Regions from separate parts of the Cellvibrio japonicus Ueda107 genome, predicted to be linked through region 3. Evidence: predicted binding sites of a transcription regulator. Region 3 holds the regulator's gene; each other region holds the start of a gene.
The links. Region 3 encodes LexA, which represses DNA repair genes until DNA is damaged. Its sites were predicted from a motif close to ACTGTNTNTANANACAGT; they were not measured.

Region 1 (4,286 bases), 1.4 Mb from region 3:
CGTGTACAGCAGTGGTGGAAAACCCGCGCCCAAAAAATTTATTCCTATATCCCCGATTTTGGCGGTTTCCTGGTGAAGGCTGATTCTGAAGGGCAACCCGGCCCACAGGGATATGGCCGCGACCATGCCGAGGGTGCCAACATGCTCGCTGCCGCACTGAAGCCGTTCGGCGGTGTGGTTTTCTGGCGCGCCTTTGTGTATCACCCGGATATTGAAGATCGTTTCCGCGGTGCCTATGACGAATTTATGCCGTTGGATGGCAAGTTTGCCGATAACGTTATCCTGCAAATTAAAAATGGCCCGATTGATTTCCAGCCGCGTGAACCCTTCTCGGCATTGTTTGCCGGTATGTCGCGCACCAATATGATGATGGAGTTCCAAATTACCCAGGAATATTTCGGGTTTGCGACACACCTGGCCTATCAAGGGCCCTTGTTTGAAGAATCCCTGAAAACAGAAACCCATGCCCGGGGTGAGGGTTCTACCATTGGCAATATCCTCGAAGGCAAGGTGTTTAAAACCCGCCATACCGGTATGGCCGGTGTGATTAATCCGGGCACAGACCGCAACTGGACCGGGCATCCCTTTGTGCAATCCAGCTGGTATGCGTTCGGGCGCATGGCCTGGGATCACCAGATCAGTGCTGCCACCGCTGCCGATGAATGGTTGCGTATGACCTTCAGCAACCAGCCGGCATTTATTGAACCGGTAAAACAAATGATGCTGGTGTCGCGCGAGGCCGGGGTTAACTATCGTTCACCACTTGGGTTGACGCATTTGTACTCACAGGGCGATCACTATGGCCCGGCGCCCTGGACGGATGACTTACCGCGCGCAGACTGGACGGCGGTTTATTACCATCGCGCCAGTAAAACCGGCATAGGATTCAATCGCACCAAAACCGGCTCCAATGCCCTGGCACAATATCCCGAGCCTATCGCCAAGGCCTGGGGCGATCTTAATAGCGTACCTGAGGATTTAATCCTGTGGTTCCATCACCTGAGTTGGGATCACCGCATGCAATCCGGTCGCAACCTGTGGCAAGAATTGGTGCATAAATATTATCAAGGTGTTGAACAGGTTCGCGCCATGCAGCGCACCTGGGACCAGCAAGAGGCTTATGTGGATGCAGCGCGTTTTGCCCAGGTCAAAGCCTTATTACAGGTGCAGGAGCGCGAGGCTGTTCGCTGGCGGAACTCCTGTGTGCTCTATTTCCAATCGGTAGCCGGTAGACCCATTCCTGCCAACTATGAGCAACCGGAACACGACCTGGAATATTACAAAATGCTGGCGCGTACTACGTACGTGCCCGAACCCTGGCATCCGGCAAGCTCCAGTCGCGTGTTGAAATAATCCCCATATTCTCTCCACTGGTTGCGCGGGGCTCCCCCTTGCCGTGATGGCAAAGCCGGAGCCCCGGTGTTTTTTCCGTTGGGTTTCGCAGGCGCAGGCGATATACTGGTTACTTATACAGTTTTGGCCAGATGATGACCTGATTCCACCATGCCCCAGGCTTTTTTACTCACCCGTCAATGGCGCGATACCCGCGAAGGTGTCGTGCTGGATTTCTGGTGGGCGACCGATAATGGCCCCTGCTGGACCCAGGTTACCGGCCAGGAGGTCGTTTTTTTTATTGCACGTGAACAGGCAGCACAAATATCGGCGTTATTGCGCGGCCTGCGCGATTGGCGCATGGCGGATGTGGAGCTGAAAACCTTTCGCAACCAATGGGTTTGTGCACTCTATTTCAAGCAGCATCGCCTGGCGCGCGATGCACAGACACTGCTGGACCAGGCCAGGATCTGCTATTGGGAAAGTGATATCCGTCCCACTGAGCGCTATTTGATGGAGCGCTTCATTACCGCTGCGGCCGACCTGGAAAGCACTGACACTCGCTCCCCCCTCATCAATCCGCGCCTGGTGCCGGTAAGTGAGCCCCTATGGCGGCCTGCATTGCGTATGCTGTCACTGGATATAGAAACCTCCATGGATGCAACGCAACTCTATTCCATCGGTATCTGGTGCGAGCAGGCCAAAATAGTCTTGATGGTTGGTGAGGGACAAGACACAGAAAGTGTGCGTTTTTGTAGCGATGAAAGGACTTGCCTTGAGGCATTTTTTGTATGTATCGAGCAACTTGATCCGGATATTGTCATTGGCTGGAATCTGGTGCAATTCGATTTGCTGGTACTGGAAAAATTGTGTCAGCGTTTGAACATATCCCTGCGACTGGGGCGAGCCGGGCAGTCGATCCATTGGCGCCATGAAGAGGGCGATGGCGGGCGCAGTTTTGTGGTAATTCCGGGGCGTGTTGCCCTGGATGGCATTGACCTGCTCAAGGCGGCCAATCCGCGCTTTGAAACCTATGCACTGCAACATGTGGCAGAGGAGTTGTTAGGCGAAGGCAAACTGCTCAGCGGCAGTGATCGCGGTGGCGATATTACACACCTGTTCCACAATGACAAACTGGCTTTGGCGCAATATAACCTGCGCGACTGTGAATTGGCCTGGTCCATTTTCACCTCGCAGCACCTGCTCGAATTTGCCATGGAGCGCAGCCAGCTCACCGGGTTATTGCTCGATCGCGTTGGCGGCTCAGTGGCGGCCTTTGAGTATTTGTATTTACCGCGCCTGCATCGGCGCGGCTATATCGCTCCCAATCTGGGCGAGCTGGAGTCGGATGTTTTTAGCCCGGGTGGTTATGTCATGAGTTCGCGCCCGGGTATTTACGACAATGTGCTGGTGCTGGATTTTAAAAGCCTGTATCCCAGCATTATGCGCAGTTTCCTGGTTGACCCCTGTGCGTTCTGGATTGCCCAGCATCAGCAATTGGATGAGGCGCACACCGCCCCGGGTTTTAATGGCGCCAGCTTTGCCAGGGAAGGGCATATACTGCCGCAGTTAATTGAACAATTATCGGCTGCGCGCGATCGCGCCAAGCAACATCGCAACGAACCCCTGTCCTACGCCATCAAAATTATTATGAATTCCTTCTATGGCGTCCTGGGCTCAACCGGATGCCGTTTTTTTGATCCGCGTATTTCCAGCTCTATTACCCTGCGCGGCCATGACATTATCCAGCGCAGTCGCGACTGGATTGAACAACAGGGATACACGGTTATTTATGGCGATACGGATTCGCTCTTTGTCTGGCTGGAAAATAATTGCCTTGGGCATGCGCCCAAATCACCACAGCAATGCAACAGCATAGGCGTGCGCCTGGCGCGCGAACTGAATGCCTGGTGGCAGGAAACCCTGCAACAGGACTATCAACTAAACAGTGCGCTGGAAATCCAATACGAAACCCATTATTTGCGTTTCCTGATGCCGACCATACGCGGCTCTGAGCTGGGCACTAAAAAACGCTACGCCGGTTTAATTGATGTCAACGGCCAGCGCGAAATGATTTTTAAAGGCCTGGAAAATGTGCGCACAGATTGGACCCAGCTGGCCAAACAGTTCCAGGCCGATTTATACCGCAAGGTATTTGATGGTGAAGACTATGTCGAGTACGTGCGCACTGCGACGACGGCTGTACTGGCGGGCGAGCGCGATGATGACCTGATTTACCGCAAGCGGCTGCGGCGCCAGTTGCACGAATACCAGAAAAATGTCCCGCCCCATGTACAGGCTGCGCGCAAATATGTGCAGTGGACCGGGGAGCGCCTGCGGCGCGGGGATTGGATCAGCTATGTCATGACCATCAATGGCCCCGAGCCCTTGGGCACTTATGAGGTGGATTGGTCGTTGCGCCAAAGTCCGGTGGATTACCAGCACTATATCGACAAGCAGCTCACCCCCGTGGCGGATAGTATCCTGCATTTCCTCAATAAATCCCTGAACGAATTGGTCGATCACCAGCTATCCCTGTTCGGTGCGGACATGCCGGCAAGCCGCTAGAAACCATCTCGAAAATCATCCAACGGCCTGGTGCCGCATTGAAAAGCCAGCTCCGCTCCTCGCTGCCGTTTCGCCTTGCCTGAGTCTCGCTGGCTGATTTTCGAGATGGTTTCTAGTGGCTCCCCTGGTTCGGGTCGGTGCGGCGAGGGATGGTTGTGCCCTGGTAAAGCTTCGGGCTATAGTCCACTTCCCTTATCCACAAACAGGTTGCCCGATGGAAGACGTTATCGAGCTATTGCGCGAATATAACGAACCCGTCCCCGTCCCCCTGGACTTACCCGACGAGGACCAGCTAGTCGAGATCGAGGAGGAGATCCTCCTGCCTATCCCGCGCGATATGCGTAGGTTCCTGCTGGAGGTCAGCGATGTGGTCTATGGCAGTATTG
Region 2 (4,286 bases), 750 kb from region 3:
CCAATATGGCGACCGGTGAAATCGAGGTGTACGGAACCGCGCTCACCATCCTCAACGAAGCGCAAACCATTCCCTTCCCACTGGACTCCTACGCCAATGTGGGCGAGGACGTGCGCCTCAAATACCGCTTCCTCGACCTGCGCCGCACCGAGATGCAGAACAACCTGCGCTTCCGCGGCAAGGTGACCAGTGCTATTCGCAATTACCTGGATCGCCACGGTTTCCTCGATGTGGAAACCCCGATCCTCACCCGCGCTACCCCCGAAGGCGCGCGCGACTACCTGGTGCCCTCGCGCACCCACGACGGCAAATTCTTTGCCCTGCCGCAGTCGCCCCAGTTGTTTAAGCAATTGCTGATGGTGGCCGGCTACGACCGCTACTACCAGATCGCCAAGTGCTTCCGCGATGAAGACCTGCGCGCCGACCGCCAGCCGGAATTTACCCAGATCGATATTGAAACCTCCTTCATGAGCCAGGATCAGATTATGGCTGTGACTGAGGGTATGTTCCGCGAGCTGTTCAAGGACTTGATGAACATTGAGTTTGAAGAAATTCGCCACATGCCGTTCAGCGAAGCGATCGCCAAGTACGGTTCAGACAAGCCGGATATGCGCATTCCACTGGAGCTGGTCGATATTAAAGACCTGGTTACCGACGTGGATTTCAAAGTGTTTGCCGGTCCGGCCAATGATCCCAAGGCCCGAGTTACCGCACTGAAGGTACCTGGCGGCAACGAAAAACTAACGCGCAAGCAAATCGATGACTACACCAAGTTCGTGGGTATCTACGGTGCGAAGGGTTTGGCGTATATCAAGGTCAATGACAAGTCAGACCTGGAAGAGGGCCTGCAATCGCCTATCGTGAAAAACCTGCCGGTACCGGTGCGCGCCGCTATTCTGGAGCGTGTGGGCGCTGACAATGGCGACCTGATTTTCTTCGGCGCCGACAAACACAAAGTCGTTACCGAAGCTCTGGGCGCCTTGCGTTGCAAGCTGGGTGCCGATCTCAACCTCTACACCGCCCAATGGGCGCCGCTGTGGGTGGTGGACTTCCCCATGTTTGAAGAGGACGACAAAGGCGGCTGGACTTCCATTCACCACCCCTTCACCTCGCCCAGTTGTACCCCCGAAGAATTGGTGGCTAACCCGGGAGCGGCCCTGTCGCGCGCTTACGACCTGGTGCTCAACGGCGTGGAATTGGGCGGTGGCTCGGTGCGTATTCACTCACCGGCAATGCAGCAGGCGGTGTTTAAAATCCTGGGAATCAGCCCGGAAGAGCAGCGTGAAAAGTTTGGCTTCCTGCTCGATGCCCTCAGCTACGGTGCGCCACCACACGGCGGCCTGGCCTTTGGTCTCGACCGCCTGGTGATGCTGATGGTGGGTGCCAGCTCCATCCGCGATGTCATCGCCTTCCCCAAAACCCAGAGTGCCGCCTGTGTGATGACCGACGCACCGGGTACCGTGGATGAGCTGCAACTGCGCGAACTGCACATTCGCCTGCGCAACCAGAAGAAAGAGCAGCCCGCAGCCGATGCCCCTGAATACGGTATGTAAATAGTCGCTGGTTAAAAGGGTGGGCAATTGCCCACCTTTTTTTTACAGGGCTTTTGAGTTGATTTTATTGACGATATAAAGAGATTGAGTGGAGTCGCTAAATGGCCGGACATTCCAAATGGGCGAACATGAAGCATCGCAAGGCGCGCCAGGACGCCAAGCGCACCAAGGTTTTTACCAAAATCATCCGCGAGCTAAGCGTGGCGGCCAAAAACGGTGCCAACCCCGATGACAATCCGCGCCTGCGCGCCGCGGTGGAAAAAGCCTACCTCAATAACCTGAAAAAAGATGTGGTTGAGCGCGCTATTGCCCGCGGAGCGGGCACAGCGGAAAGTGAATCCTACGAGGAACTCACCTACGAGGGTTACGGCGTAAACGGCGTGGCCTTTATCGTGGAGTGCATGACCGATAACCGCAACCGCACCGTGGGTGATGTGCGCCACGCCTTCGACAAGCGCGGCGGTAACCTGGGCACCAACGGCTCGGTTTCCTACCTGTTTACCCGCAAGGGCCAAATCAGCTTTGAGCCGGGATTTAATGAAGATGCGTTGATGGAAGCGGCGCTGGATGCGGGTGCCGATGATGTGGTCATCAATTCGGATGGCTCCGCCGATGTCATGACCGCATTTGAAGATTTCTTCGCGGTAAAAGATGCCATTATAGCGGCCGGCTTTAAGCCCATCTCTGCCGATTTCGCCATGGTTCCCTCTGTCACCGTATCACTGGATAAAGACGCGGCGGAAAAAATCATCAGCCTGATCGACGCCCTGGAAGACCTGGATGACGTACAAAACGTCTACACCAACGCCGATATCCCGGAAGACATCATGGAGCAATTGGGATAATCCTCGCTTAACCAAAACTGCCGGTGCACTTATCGCATTGGCAGCCTTGTCATGTGGCCGGCATCGTGCAACACTGCCATCATCGATACTGTATATAGATACAACTATGGCGCTTATCCTTGGCATAGATCCTGGCTCCCGTAAGACCGGATTCGGTATTATCAACCTGCTTGGCGGCAAATCTGAATATGTCACCAGTGGCGTGATTCGTATGCGCGATGATGATGAGCTGCCGGTGCGACTAAAAGTCATCTTTGATTCCCTTACCCAGATTATCGAGCGTTACACGCCCCAGGAAATGGCTATCGAACAAGTATTTATGGCCAAGAACGCGGCCTCGGCACTAAAGCTTGGCCAGGCGCGCGGGGCAGCTATAGTGGCGGCTGCGGCGCAGAATCTGCCGGTATCAGAATACGAAGCGCGCAAGGTTAAACAGTCGGTGGTGGGCAATGGTGCTGCCGATAAGTTGCAGGTGCAGCACATGGTAAAAACCCTGCTGCGGCTGCCAGCGGCGCCGCAGGAAGATGCTGCAGATGCCCTGGCTGTCGCGCTCTGCCATGCAAATACCCAGCAACACCTCATTCGTATGGCCGGCTCAAGCAGCTTCCGTCGCGGTCGTATCATCTAATTTTATTTTCACAGGTCCAGGTATGATCGGTCGCTTGAAAGGCATCCTCATCGAAAAGCAACCTCCTTATTTATTGCTGGACGTCAATGGTGTCGGCTACGAACTCCAGGCGCCCATGACCACCTTCTATCGTTTACCTTCACTGGGTCACGAAGTTGTGCTACACACGCACCTCTCCATTACAGAAAACCTGCACCAATTATTTGGTTTTGCTGAACAGCGCGACAGGTCTTTATTCCGCACCCTGATCAAGGTGAATGGTGTAGGCCCCAAGCTGGCCGTTGCGATTTTGTCCGGGATGGAATCGGATGATATTGCCCGCTGTGTGCGCGATAACAATATTAAGGCGCTCACCAGGGTGCCGGGGATTGGCCAGAAAACGGCGGAGCGCTTGGTTATTGAACTGCGTGATCGCCTTAAAAACTGGGATTTGCCCCAGGGCGATATGCTTGCTCATGGTGAAATTCAGGCGATTGCCAGTGATAACGATATCTATGCCGAAGCGGAAAGCGCGCTGATTGCACTCGGCTACAAGCCGGTGGATGCCGCTAAAATGGTGGCATCCGCTGCCAAGCAGAAACCTGAGGCGCGCAGTGAAGAACTTATCCGCATCGCTCTGCGAAGCCTTGCCGGTGTATAAACCATTCAGCCGAAATTCAGTTTTTTCAACGCAAGATGCCCGGGCTTTATCATGATTGAAACTGATCGCTTAATTGCACCCACTGCCAAAGAACGCGAAGACCAACTGGATCGCGCCGTGCGCCCCAAGGTACTGGCGGATTATGTAGGCCAACCTGCAGTGCGTGAGCAGATGGAAATTTTTATCTGTGCGGCTAAAAAGCGGCGTGAAGCGCTGGATCACACCCTGGTGTTTGGTCCACCCGGTTTGGGCAAGACTACCCTGGCCAATATCATCGCCAACGAAATGGGGGTATCGCTCAAGAGTACATCGGGGCCTGTGCTGGAAAAAGCCGGTGATTTGGCCGCAATGCTGACCAACCTTGAAGCGGGCGATGTGTTATTTATCGATGAGATTCATCGACTCAGCCCGGTTGTGGAGGAAATCCTGTATCCCGCCATGGAGGATTTCCAACTGGATATCATGATCGGCGAGGGGCCGGCTGCCCGTTCGATCAAACTGGATTTACCACCCTTTACATTGGTGGGAGCCACTACGCGAGCGGGTTTGCTAACATCCCCCCTGCGCGATCGGTTCGGGATAGTACAGCGCCTGGAGTTTTACAACGTAAAGGACCTGAC
Region 3 (4,286 bases):
CTTCACGATCATTCAGGCTACCCTGCAATCCCCCAACAATATTGATCGCCTTCCCCAGAAGCTCGCCCTTGCGCGCCAATTGGTTTTGTTGCATAGCCCCCTTAGCCTGGGCAATACGTTCCAGGGCACCTTCGAATAACATCTGGATCAAGCGGTGAGGAGAAGCAGCATCTACCCCTGAATGCACCTTAACGCTGGCGTAATGCTGAATAGCAGAGAATGAATTCATAAAGCACCCATAAATCAATCGCTAAGACCCTGGTCTGGATATACGCGCTGTCAATAACCAAACAAATCAACTGACGCGCCTGCTTTATACTAGCGGCGCCAACACGAAAATCTTTAATGCACGAAGGTTATAAAAATGCACAAATCCATTTTGATGACGGGATGCTCTACCGGCATTGGTTATTACGCGGCACAACAGCTTCGCGCCCGTGGTTACCAGGTTATTGCCAGCTGCCGCCAATTACATGATGTAGAGCGTTTACGTAGCGAAGGTTTTTTATCGGTACACCTGGATCTTAATGATTCAAGCTCCATCCACTCTGCTGTACAGGAAACATTGACATTAACGGGTGGCAACCTCTTTGCCCTATTTAATAACGGCGCTTACGGACAGCCAGGAGCCATTGAAGATTTATCACGCGACAGCTTACGCCGGCAATTCGAAACCAATGTCTTTGGTTGGGTGGAATTGACCAACCTGTTATTGCCCGTCATGCTCAAGCAGGGCAACGGGCGAATCATTCAAAACAGCTCTGTATTGGGTATTGCCGCTATGCCCTTGCGCGGCGCCTATAACGCCAGCAAATATGCTATTGAAGGGATTACCGACACCTTGCGCCTGGAACTGATGGGGAGTGGTGTCCATATCAGCTTGATAGAACCCGGGCCGATCCGCAGCCAATTTCGACACAATGCCCTCAAGGCCCTGAATGACAACATTAATATGGAGCAAAGCCGACACCACCAAACCTATCAAAAAGCCATAGAGCGCCTGGCCAAACAAGAGACCACAACTCCATTTACCCTCGGCCCCGAAGCTGTATACAAACGCCTGCTCCACGCGTTGGAATCACCGCGCCCCCAGGTACGCTATTACGTGACCTTTCCGACTTATCTGGTAGGCTTTATGAAGCGCGTTCTGCCGTCACGCTGGCTGGATCGATTGGTCAAGGCCATGGGTAACTAGAAATCCTTCGCGTGATTAGTCCCCATGTTTGATCAGAAACGTTCAGGTTCATAGGTGATTCAGTAAAACAGGTGTAAATCCTTTTCAATCCCCGGATCCAAGGAGCTCCCATGCTGCGCACGTCGCTTTACCCACTGTTACCCCTTGCCTTAATTAGCATAAGCCTGGGCTGCCAGGCGGACACCCTGCGCTGCGGTACCAAAGTCACCCAAACCGGTGATACCAAGGCTGAAGTCATTGCCAAATGCGGCGATCCTGTATTTACCGACCACTATTGCGCACCCATGACAACCAATCTGCAAATACAGGCTACACAACAGGGCGATAACAACATACAAAACAATATTGCAATCCAGTCCTGCCAGGATGTCGATATCTGGACCTACGAACCCGGTAAAGGCAAATTCATCCAGCACCTTTACTTTACCGAGGGCCGGTTGCGCCGGATCGAGCGTGGCGACCGCGTCGACTGAGATTTTTCCCATATCCAAGCCTTGGTTCAAACCTGGGGCTTGCGCCTTCAGCAATACTGTATATAATCACAATAACTGTATAAATACACAGAACCCGGAGTCGCTATGTACAACCTCACCTCGCGCCAGGAACAGGTACTACAACTGATTAAACAGTACACCGAAGAAACCGGTTATCCGCCAACAAGGGCAGAGATTGCACGGATTCTCGGTTTTAAATCAGCCAACGCAGCGGAAGAACACATCAAGGCCCTTGCCCGTAAAGGCGCTATTGAAATTATGCCGGGGGCATCGCGCGGTATACGCCTGACCGAAAGTCAAAGTGGTATTCCCATTGTCGGTCGTGTTGCTGCTGGCAATCCCATATTGGCGCAGGAGCATATTGAAGACTACTGCAATATCCCCAATAGCTTTTTTTCTCCCAGCGCCGATTATTTTTTACGTGTTCATGGGATGAGCATGAAAGACGCAGGCATTCTTGACGGAGACCTGCTCGCAGTACATCGCACCGACCAGGTACGCAATGGGCAAATTGTTGTTGCACGTATTGGTGAGGAGGTTACCGTCAAGCGCTTCAAACGCCAGGGTAATCAGGCACAAGTCGAGTTGTGGCCTGAAAACCCGGACTTTAAGGTCATTCATGTCGATATGCGCGATCAAGAGTTCAGTATCGAAGGCCTAAGCGTAGGAGTGATTCGCCGTGACTAGTGCCGCCACATTCACCACAACGGGTAGCAGCGCCCAAGCCGGCCACTCCGGCGTTACCGAGCTGGTACTTGCCAACGACTCAATTGAACAATTGGCACTCATACTGCCTATGATCGCGTTTCTGAGCAACAGTCAACAGGAGCGTTGGGTTACCTGGATCAGCCCTCACCCGATTAGCCGTGACCTGCTTGAAACCTACGGCGTCAACACCAGGGTGCTGCGATTTATCCATGCCCAGGATGGTGAGAGTGCGCGCTGGATTGCCTGGGAGGCCCTGGCTGCCGGAACCAGCCACACAGTGATTGCCAGCCCGGGAAAACTTGCCGATAAAGACTTGCTGCAACTGGAACAGGCAGCCTATCGCGGCAACAGCCAAGGTTTACTGTTGAGGTTACGCTAGCGCAGGATGATTAATAAAGTTCAGAGGTGGCAGATTCAGGCCGGAGGGAAGCAGTAGGCTATTCAAGGGCCAGGGAGACAAAAGCCCTGCTATCAACTACCAACAGCAAGGTTTAATGAAGCATCAACTTTTCCTGTTCATCGGGTTCATTTGTTGCGTCATCGAACATGGCTTCTGCCTGTTCATCCGCTAACTCACCCGCCGCATCCATGCCCGCCTCAATCATGGCTTTAGCTACATTAAACTTGGCTTCCCCCAGAAAAGCCAAAGACTCTTCGGAAAAACGAATCACGACAAGAGGCTCATGGCCCTCATCATCTGCGCGCTGCAGGGCTACATCGCCATTGGTCAGCTCAACAATCTCATATAAAGACATGATATCTCCAGCGCAGGCGCAAATCGGGGCGGCATTCTAACACCCTAACCCCCGAGGTAAAGCCCAAAGAGTTAATTCGGCAAGTCCAACCAAGGTTGGGAAGAAGATATTGCCGCCAGAACCAACGCCCCTGGCTTTAACCGAAGCACCAACGGCCCCGTGATAGCTGACAATAACCAAGCACTTCCCGGTGTCAGGCCAATAGCAGATCCTGTATTGTCCAATTGCCGGGAAGTACCTTGAATATAACTTGCCTCGCCATGAATCAACATCAATAACAAACCATCGCTTGGGGCAAGATCAAGGGAACACTCACTCCTGCACCCCAGGCGTTCAACACGAAATTCATCAAAATCCGCAATCAACTCCAACAGGAAAGATTGACCGGCATGAATAGCAACCAATCCATCCAGGCGTGGCTCATCAAGATTGGCAATAGCCATAGCCTCATGGGTATCCCAATGCACCTGGGTCATGACTTTTTGCCCAAAACTCAGGATTTTGCGTTCATAGACCGGAGTCTGAAACTCTACAACCTGGATACCATGCTGCAGTGAGTGTGGTGTCAAACACGGAACCTTGACGACATCCCCAACCCGCAAGGGACGACGGGCAATAAATTGGTTCATCTGCTGACGCAGTAATGTTTCCTTCTCAATGAGCGGCGGCATGTTTGCCAGATCGGCAATGGCTTGCTGTTTATGGGCATAGATCTCCACCGGTGAAAGCCGCGCATGGTGTTCCGGAAGCCCAATACCATCCATCGCCGCATCAAGCTGCTGACGCAATTGGCGATACTCATCAACTACGGCAAGGTATGCCTGTACAAATGCCTCACGAGAGGGATACTGATTGCGCTTTTCACTGGAAAACCCCATGAATATCTCACCGACACCATCAGGCCACGCCTGTGGGTCGACACGGGTCACGATATAGACTTCCTGCTTGGTCTCATGCAGCTCGAAATAAAGATCCCCCAATACCTCCTCAGCAAAAGGATCAAGCACTTTCAATAACGTCAGTGAGTGTGATTCACCCAATAAATCCAGTATCCAGGGCAAAGGCAGGGAAAAATGCCCATCGCCAACACCGGATTGCCCACGAATCTCCATACCTGTAAACCAAACCTCCTGC

Region 1: the regulator LexA is predicted to act here: its motif matches at 1,458-1,475, upstream of CJA_RS13890 (DNA polymerase II).
Region 2: the regulator LexA is predicted to act here: its motif matches at 2,486-2,503, upstream of ruvC (crossover junction endodeoxyribonuclease RuvC).

The regions. Positions count from the first base shown of each region.
Region 1 covers NC_010995.1:3,382,562-3,386,847, reverse strand. Annotated here, with positions in the region: gene CJA_RS13895 (extracellular xylan exo-alpha-(1->2)-glucuronosidase) at 1-1,353, shown strand, start outside; gene CJA_RS13890 (DNA polymerase II) at 1,504-3,900, shown strand; gene CJA_RS13885 (SMI1/KNR4 family protein) at 4,115-4,286, shown strand, end outside.
Region 2 covers NC_010995.1:1,208,292-1,212,577, forward strand. Annotated here, with positions in the region: gene aspS (aspartate--tRNA ligase) at 1-1,553, shown strand, start outside; gene CJA_RS05045 (YebC/PmpR family DNA-binding transcriptional regulator) at 1,655-2,398, shown strand; gene ruvC (crossover junction endodeoxyribonuclease RuvC) at 2,505-3,026, shown strand; gene ruvA (Holliday junction branch migration protein RuvA) at 3,049-3,666, shown strand; gene ruvB (Holliday junction branch migration DNA helicase RuvB) at 3,718-4,286, shown strand, end outside.
Region 3 covers NC_010995.1:1,955,839-1,960,124, reverse strand. Annotated here, with positions in the region: gene fliS (flagellar export chaperone FliS) at 1-229, opposite strand, end outside; gene CJA_RS08290 (SDR family oxidoreductase) at 365-1,195, shown strand; gene CJA_RS08285 (DUF2845 domain-containing protein) at 1,306-1,668, shown strand; gene lexA (transcriptional repressor LexA) at 1,774-2,376, shown strand; gene CJA_RS08275 (cell division inhibitor SulA) at 2,369-2,776, shown strand; gene CJA_RS08270 (hypothetical protein) at 2,889-3,155, opposite strand; gene CJA_RS08265 (hypothetical protein) at 3,224-4,286, opposite strand, start outside.